DNA from 3 places in the Priestia sp. YIM B13489 genome. Region 1 is predicted to be linked to each of the others. Evidence: riboswitches for the same ligand, from Rfam matches in the RefSeq annotation. Region 1 holds a riboswitch; each other region holds the start of a gene.

What was found. Region 1 has a riboswitch for cyclic di-GMP ahead of ACFX4W_RS00665 (anti-repressor SinI family protein). Riboswitches for the same ligand answer to the same signal wherever they lie in the genome.
Region 2: linked by a shared signal. The riboswitch ahead of ACFX4W_RS01025 (anti-repressor SinI family protein) and the one ahead of ACFX4W_RS00665 (anti-repressor SinI family protein) in region 1 are both predicted to bind cyclic di-GMP.
Region 3: linked by a shared signal. The riboswitch ahead of ACFX4W_RS27770 (anti-repressor SinI family protein) and the one ahead of ACFX4W_RS00665 (anti-repressor SinI family protein) in region 1 are both predicted to bind cyclic di-GMP.

What each region holds. Positions count from the first base shown of each region.
Region 1 is NZ_JBHZOQ010000010.1:48,275-50,539, forward strand. Features, by position in the region: cyclic di-GMP riboswitch class I at 902-986, shown strand; gene ACFX4W_RS00665 (anti-repressor SinI family protein) at 1,005-1,136, shown strand; gene sinI (DNA-binding anti-repressor SinI) at 1,199-1,321, opposite strand; gene ACFX4W_RS00675 (AbrB/MazE/SpoVT family DNA-binding domain-containing protein) at 1,553-2,257, shown strand.
Region 2 is NZ_JBHZOQ010000016.1:1,297-3,561, reverse strand. Features, by position in the region: gene ACFX4W_RS01035 (AbrB/MazE/SpoVT family DNA-binding domain-containing protein) at 1-372, opposite strand, end outside; gene ACFX4W_RS01030 (anti-repressor SinI family protein) at 628-774, shown strand; gene ACFX4W_RS01025 (anti-repressor SinI family protein) at 806-928, opposite strand; cyclic di-GMP riboswitch class I at 948-1,032, opposite strand; partial or broken gene ACFX4W_RS01020 (RNA polymerase sigma factor) at 1,173-1,289, opposite strand; gene ACFX4W_RS01015 (hypothetical protein) at 1,345-1,722, opposite strand; gene ACFX4W_RS01010 (Alp7A family actin-like protein) at 1,740-2,265, opposite strand, start outside.
Region 3 is NZ_JBHZOQ010000053.1:4,246,603-4,248,867, forward strand. Features, by position in the region: gene ACFX4W_RS27760 (acyltransferase family protein) at 1-337, opposite strand, end outside; gene ACFX4W_RS27765 (helix-turn-helix domain-containing protein) at 652-987, shown strand; cyclic di-GMP riboswitch class I at 1,099-1,185, shown strand; gene ACFX4W_RS27770 (anti-repressor SinI family protein) at 1,206-1,328, shown strand; gene ACFX4W_RS27775 (histidinol-phosphatase HisJ family protein) at 1,406-2,197, opposite strand.

The DNA of each region.
Region 1 (2,265 bases):
GAATACACCTAATATTAGGGAAATTTATAAATCGCTATAAATAGGATCATATTCATAAAAAGACCGCCCATTATCTATAAGTGTATAGGCGGTCTTATCTATGTTTTTATTAGATAGTTCACGCATATGACATAACGTATAATAAGATCAATTATTTTTTATACGTTTAAAAAGATGTATTTATAGATTTAAATAGACATCTTGTCATTAGTTTTTCTGTTGCCTAAAAAGGCGTACCTTTTTAGAGTTTTTATATTGGGAAACCCCGATCATAAATTAATCGAAGCTTTATTAAGGGGATCCCGTATAAAAAGTGTTGCAATATTGAAAAAGCATCCCTGGACGGATGCTATGGTGTAAATTAAGCTGGTTCATTATTTTGTTTTTTTAGCAACTTATTTTCTAAATTTAATTGCTTCATTCTTCGTTGTAATCCCAAATTTTCTAAGTCCTGCTCTAACTCATAAGATAAATCAATTCGTTTCTTAGCATTCTCCCTTAGTTCCCTAGTAATTGCTAATTTCTTTTCTTATTTCGGATCCACATTACCAGCTCTTTCCCATGGTTTGCTAGGTTCGACATACTAAATGAAAAGTCTTGTAAAAAACAGTCATTAGATATCCATGTCTAACGATTGGAATTCGGTTTACCTTAGGAGTTTTTTAAGTGCATATATCTTATGTAAGAATTAATATCTTACAGAATCTTGAATAGTTAGACCTAGAAATTATGTGAAAAACATAAAAATTTTAATAAACATCATACTATAATTAATTTGTGTGCACATGTTATTTTAAAAATAAGAGTACCTTTTGAAGTAGATATCAAAAAACAACAAAAATTACGTATTATGACACAGTTCGACACCCACTATATAGTAATATAGATTTAAATTTACATATTCAGACAAAGGCAAACTAGTTGAAAAGTTAGGTCGCAAAGCTACAGGTCTAAGGTCAATTGACTATGACAGCTGGGCTACCTGGAGATCTGGAGGTATTTTTATGAATAGTTCGAACCAACTTTTAACGCACGAGTTAGATGAGGAATGGGTAAATCTTATTCGAGAAGCCAAAGAGATGGAATTGTCCATTGAAGAAATTAAAGAGTTTTTAGCAAATAAACAAATACTGTAGCAATAAAAAACATTAGGCCAGACTATTTTTGGTATCTAATGTTTTTTATTGCTATATAATGTTTAAGATTTCTCTTCAAGAAATCTTTTAAATTCTTCCTTAGTCACATTCGAACCCATAGCTATTTTAACTAATGCTAGCCATTCCTGGGGAAGATTAATTTCATAATTTTCATTATTATCCATGATATTCCTCCTCTTGACTTGTCATATTATATACTAAAATATTCGGTAACATAACCCCCTAAGAATAAATCTATTACTTTTTTTATGACTAATATGCATAAAACCCAATTACTTATCCTGCTTGTAAAAAGTTCAAATCTAATACCATATACAAGCCATAAAAACATAAGTGTTAAATAAATTTAAAATGCACCTTTATTTATAAAAGTACATTTGAAAGGATTTTCAGTAGTGGAAGAGAAAGAATTATTCAAAGACTATCTAATAATTGATAAGATGGGTAGAGTTAAGATACCATCGCGTTTTTTAAAATACGCTAATATTCAGCCATTTACTAAAATGCAATTTTTTGAGCATAAAAACTGTTTTGGTATGAAGCAGATTGAAGTTCCACAGGTCTGTTTAAAGAAAAAAAAGAAGTTAAACAAATTAATTAGAACTATTGATAATTGGGGCTACATCACAATTCCAAAAACATTGCGTGAAATACATAATTTGAATTTGTATGAGAAGATAGGAATAAAATTACTCAATAAAAATATTATTTTCTATAAAATAAGAAAATACAATAAAACATTAGGTCAAACAATGGAACCTATAGAACACCAATTAAATAAATTACTTTTAATTACGTTAAAAGAGGGGAAAATTAAACTTAACAATTTTTTCTTGGAGGCTTTAGATTTAGAACTAAATATGCAATTGCAGTTTTTTATTAAAGAACAAGACACCCTTGTTGTAAAAAAACATGAATATAAATTTTCTATTGAAGGAAATCTATCTTTTACTGGGCAATCACGGATAATAAGTAAAGACAAATATTTAAACATACCTAAAAGGTTAAGAGATTATTTAAACATTAATAACGGTGATATTTTGGAAGTTAGATTAATAAGGGATAGGTTATTTATAAAAAAGTTAATTAGAAAGGAATAAGATTTAAG
Region 2 (2,265 bases), on a different contig from region 1:
TTCTATAGGCTCTTTTATTAGACCTGGGGATTTATTCTGTTTTCTTTTTTTGTAGAAAATAATACTCTTGTTAATTAATTTCACTCCTATTTTTTCACATAAATTCATATCATGTATTTCACGGAGTATCTTTGGAATTACAATATAGCCTAAATGATCGATAGTTCTAATTAAATTGTTCATCTTCATTTTTTTCTCTAAAAATACCGGTGAAGCTTCAATCTGCTTCATAATAAAATAATTTTTGTAGGTAAAGAATTGTATTGTAGCAGATGGCTGGATATTAACATGCTTTAAAAACAGGGGTGGTATCTTTACCCTCCCCATATTATCGATTATTAAGTCTTCTTTAAGTGATTCGTCCTCTTTCATTAATAAAAATCCTTTCAAATGTACTTCATAAATAAAGGTTAACTTTGAATGTACCCACCATTCATTTTTTATGCCTTTATTAGCATACCTAGGTTATTAAATCTTGATTTTTTATAAACTAAATAAACAGAGGGAATTCCAAATGTATTATCAACAAGAAAATAATAGGTTAAAAGTAATATTTTTAACATTGTGGGTTATATTACAAATTAATTTGTTTTATAATAGGACAAGTTGTAGAGGAGGAATATTGCAATGAATAATTTAAACCATGATACTACCCTTCCCCAGGAATGGCTAGATTTAGTTAAAGAAGCGATGAATTCCACCATTACTCCAGAGGAATTTAAGAAGTTTTTGAATAGAAAATCTCAAAAATTAAATGACCATAAACAACATTAATTATAATTAATGTTGTTTATGGTTAAAGTGTCTATTTGCTTTCTAAGAACTTCTTAATTTCCTCAATGGTTAATCCCAATTCTCTAGCTTCCTTTATAAGTTTGACCCATTCTTGACTTAGTTCTTGTGCTACTAATTGTCCTTTACTGTCCATAAAAATTACCTCCAGATATTCAGGGGGCTCAGCTGCCATAGCCACTTGACCTTAGACCTGTAGCTTTGCGTCCTAGCCTTTCAACTAGTTTGCCTTTATCTCAATATGTAAATTTATAAATATCTTACTATATAATGGGTGTCGAATTATGTCAAAATAAGTATTATCATTTATTTTTTAAAACCCTTTATAACCTATTACTAATTAATATAAATAGCATTATAAAAAATAAATAAATATCCAGCTAATCACTACCTTGCTTCGCATACATCTTTCTCAATAAAGATTTTGCTCGATGAATCCTCGCCTTAACTGTTCCCACACTAATATTTAAGGAAGTAGCAATCTCATTATAAGGTAAGTCTTTAAAATAAAAACAGAAAAAACCACTAGTATGTTTCTAGTGGCTTTACTGTTTAAAAATCGTTATATTCTTCTAAGTCGTCATCGTCTAATGAGCCAGATATATTTTCTAAATCTGCAATCTTTCCTTCTTTCAGTTGGGGAACCTTTAAAGGCTCTTCTTCTTTGAAAGAGACACTTCCTACAAAACCTGTTGTTTTTACTAATGTTTTTAAATCAGCTAATTCATTCTTTATATGTTCAAGCATTTCGTAGGTTTTTTTGTCTTCAATTACTTTTTTTTGAGTAGATGAATCATCTAAATCACGTAGAATTAAAGATGAAATATAATCCCCTAACCTACGCGATTTAGCATATTTAGCTAGCTTATTATAAACTTCATCACTCAATCGATTTGTCTTAATCGTAAACGCATTTTGACGCTCTGACATCCCCATCACCTACGTTGTTAGGATTTAACGGCTTTCTTCTCTGTTGCGTGCTTCTTTTGAACGTAACCCATACTACGAATCTCTAAGCCAAATAAATTTAAATGGCGGCTATCTTGGGGCACCTTATGATACTTCTCAGTACGTTCTTCTCCAATTTTGTCACGCATACTATTCATGATAGCTACCTCTAAAGTAGGGGCTACCCCTCCGCAATATACATACTTACGTAGTTTGTTCGCTGGTGGTGGTGCAACATCATTTAATTTAGCCAATAAAATCTCTACATATTCTCGAAGAGAAGACTTGATTGTACTTGTTAAATCAATGGATTCGCCTGTATTTTCGTTTTTTAATACAAATTTTTGTTTGCTGTAGTTATCAAGAATAAATTGATCAAAGGCACGTAAGTCTGTAAACAGTTCTAGGAATTTTTCTTTACGTAATTTATCAATATGCGCTAAATAAGGAATGCCTTCAATGCTTTGGAATGACTCACGGCTATTGGCAGCTTTCAAACCTTCCGGTAAAATAACCACATCAATG
Region 3 (2,265 bases), on a different contig from region 1:
TTTTACATAGAATAGCCACACACACCGCAAACAAGTAAGGAAGATAAATTCGGCAAATTCTTCTTACAAGATAGTTCTCATATCGAAAAGAAGAACGGCCATAAAACGGCAGTGCTAAAACAAATCCGCTTAAGACAAAAAACAAAACCACTGATTCATTTCCACTGCTGAACAATAGCCGCAGCGGACTTTCTTTTACCATGGACAGTAAAAAAGAAGAATCACCGTCATACCTATACTCGCTGAAGCTTGGATAAATCATGAGATAATGATTTATCACAACAAAAAGAGCTGCTAATCCTCTTAAAGAATCAAGTTCTACATATCTTTTTTCCATGTAATCTCCTATCCTAATTTAATAAATAATGTTATCTCTTTATCGCGCAAGGATCATTTCATATAGCGCTAGCGTACTATACAAAACGTTCACTATAGCGAATAAAAAAGTGATAAATCGACAAATATTCTTAATAAAGAACAATTTGTAAGTGAAGTATAGCATAATATACCCGCATCAAGAATAGATATTTTGGCCTATTTTATTCTTTATAAAGAACAAAATATTATTTATTTTATATTTTTATTTACACACAATGCACAAATATGCGTTATAATGAACAAAAAAACCTATAAGAAGAGGATGAACTGAATGTGATAGGAGAAAAGATTAAGAATTTGCGACTAAAAAAAGGCTATTCGATTACACGCTTGGCTGAAGAAGCTAATATTTCAAAATCGTATTTGTCTCATTTAGAAAAAGGGTTAAATAATAATCCTTCTCTTCAAATGCTTGATAAAATCGCGTCTTCTCTTCATACAACGATTGATGACTTAATTGAGGGAGACATCAGCTGTCCAGCTCTAACTTCAAAGCCAGCCCTCAATCTAGAGTGGCTTCATTTAATTGAACGAGCCATTCAAGACGGTATGACCAAAGAAGAATTTATTGAATTTCAGTATTATTTAAAGTTCCGAAAAACAAACTGATAGATCCATTCATGAACGTTTAATTTTTTTGTTATAATCGACCTATTTCGACATCTTTTACAAATATTATCTTGTAAAATAACTGTATGCTAAGAATACTATTACAAATTATCCAGATAAGGGCAAAACTATTGAAAAATAGTGACGCAAAGCTTCAGGTCTAAGGCCGCTTTTGGCTATGATAGCTGGGTTCCCTGGCAAAGGGTGGATGAATCGTAATGAAAAAAGAAAATATACTGTCAATCGATCAAGAGTGGGTAAGTCTTATGGAATCAGCTCGCGCGCTGGGGCTGACTATCGAAGAAGTCCGGAGGTTTTTGTCGGAGCTTAAGCGGAACTAAATTAAAAAAGCACGCTCAAATTAGAGCGTGCTTTTTGCAGTTATTATTATTCTAGAAGAAAGTAAAATCCACTTCTATTAAATGCGAATTCCTTTTGGCTGACGCTCATCAAATGTATAAATCTCCGTAAATCCACACTGTTTTGCCATTTCAACTGCTTCTTTCATATGAGCTCCTACCGTTTCAGCAAAGTGTGAATCAGATCCAATTGTTAAGATTTCTCCGCCTAAATCGCGGTACAGCTCAACAACTTCCAGTGCCGGCAGCGCTTCGCCCAGCTTCCCTCTTATACCTGAAGTGTTAATTTCAATTCCAATATTGCGATCAATTGCTTTTTTCAAAATATCTGCAAGAATATCTTTGAATTGATGAAAGTCGTAAATGCCGTATTGCTCAAACGCATAGCGCTTCATTAAATCTAAATGAGCCAACACGTCAATGTCCGCTTCGCTTACTAGCTTATACATTTCATTAAAATAAGCGCGGTAAATTGCTTCTTTATTGTTCAGCTCCAAATGTTTACGAAGCTTGATGTTATTAATGTTATGAACCGATCCTAATATAAAATCAAAGTTCTCTTGCTTCATCGTTTCTTGATACTTCTCTTTTAAATAATGCGGCTCACAAATTTCAATTCCTTTTTTAATCACTAGCTGATTTTGAAACTGATCTCTGCATTCCGCTAGTTCTCGTTCATATTTATCAAAATCCATATGACCGTATGTTGGTGCTAATGGATTTAATGAAAAGTGCTCGGTAAAACAAATTTCGTTTATGCCGTTTTTCACAGCTTGCTCGCACACTTCTTTCATGACTGCCTGAGAATCAAATGAATTGTTCGTGTGATGATGGTAGTCTACTAGATACATAATTAGTCACCTCTAAGTCTATTATACATTTCTCCAGCTCTTACTGCACATAGAGACCCTTTTTCCCC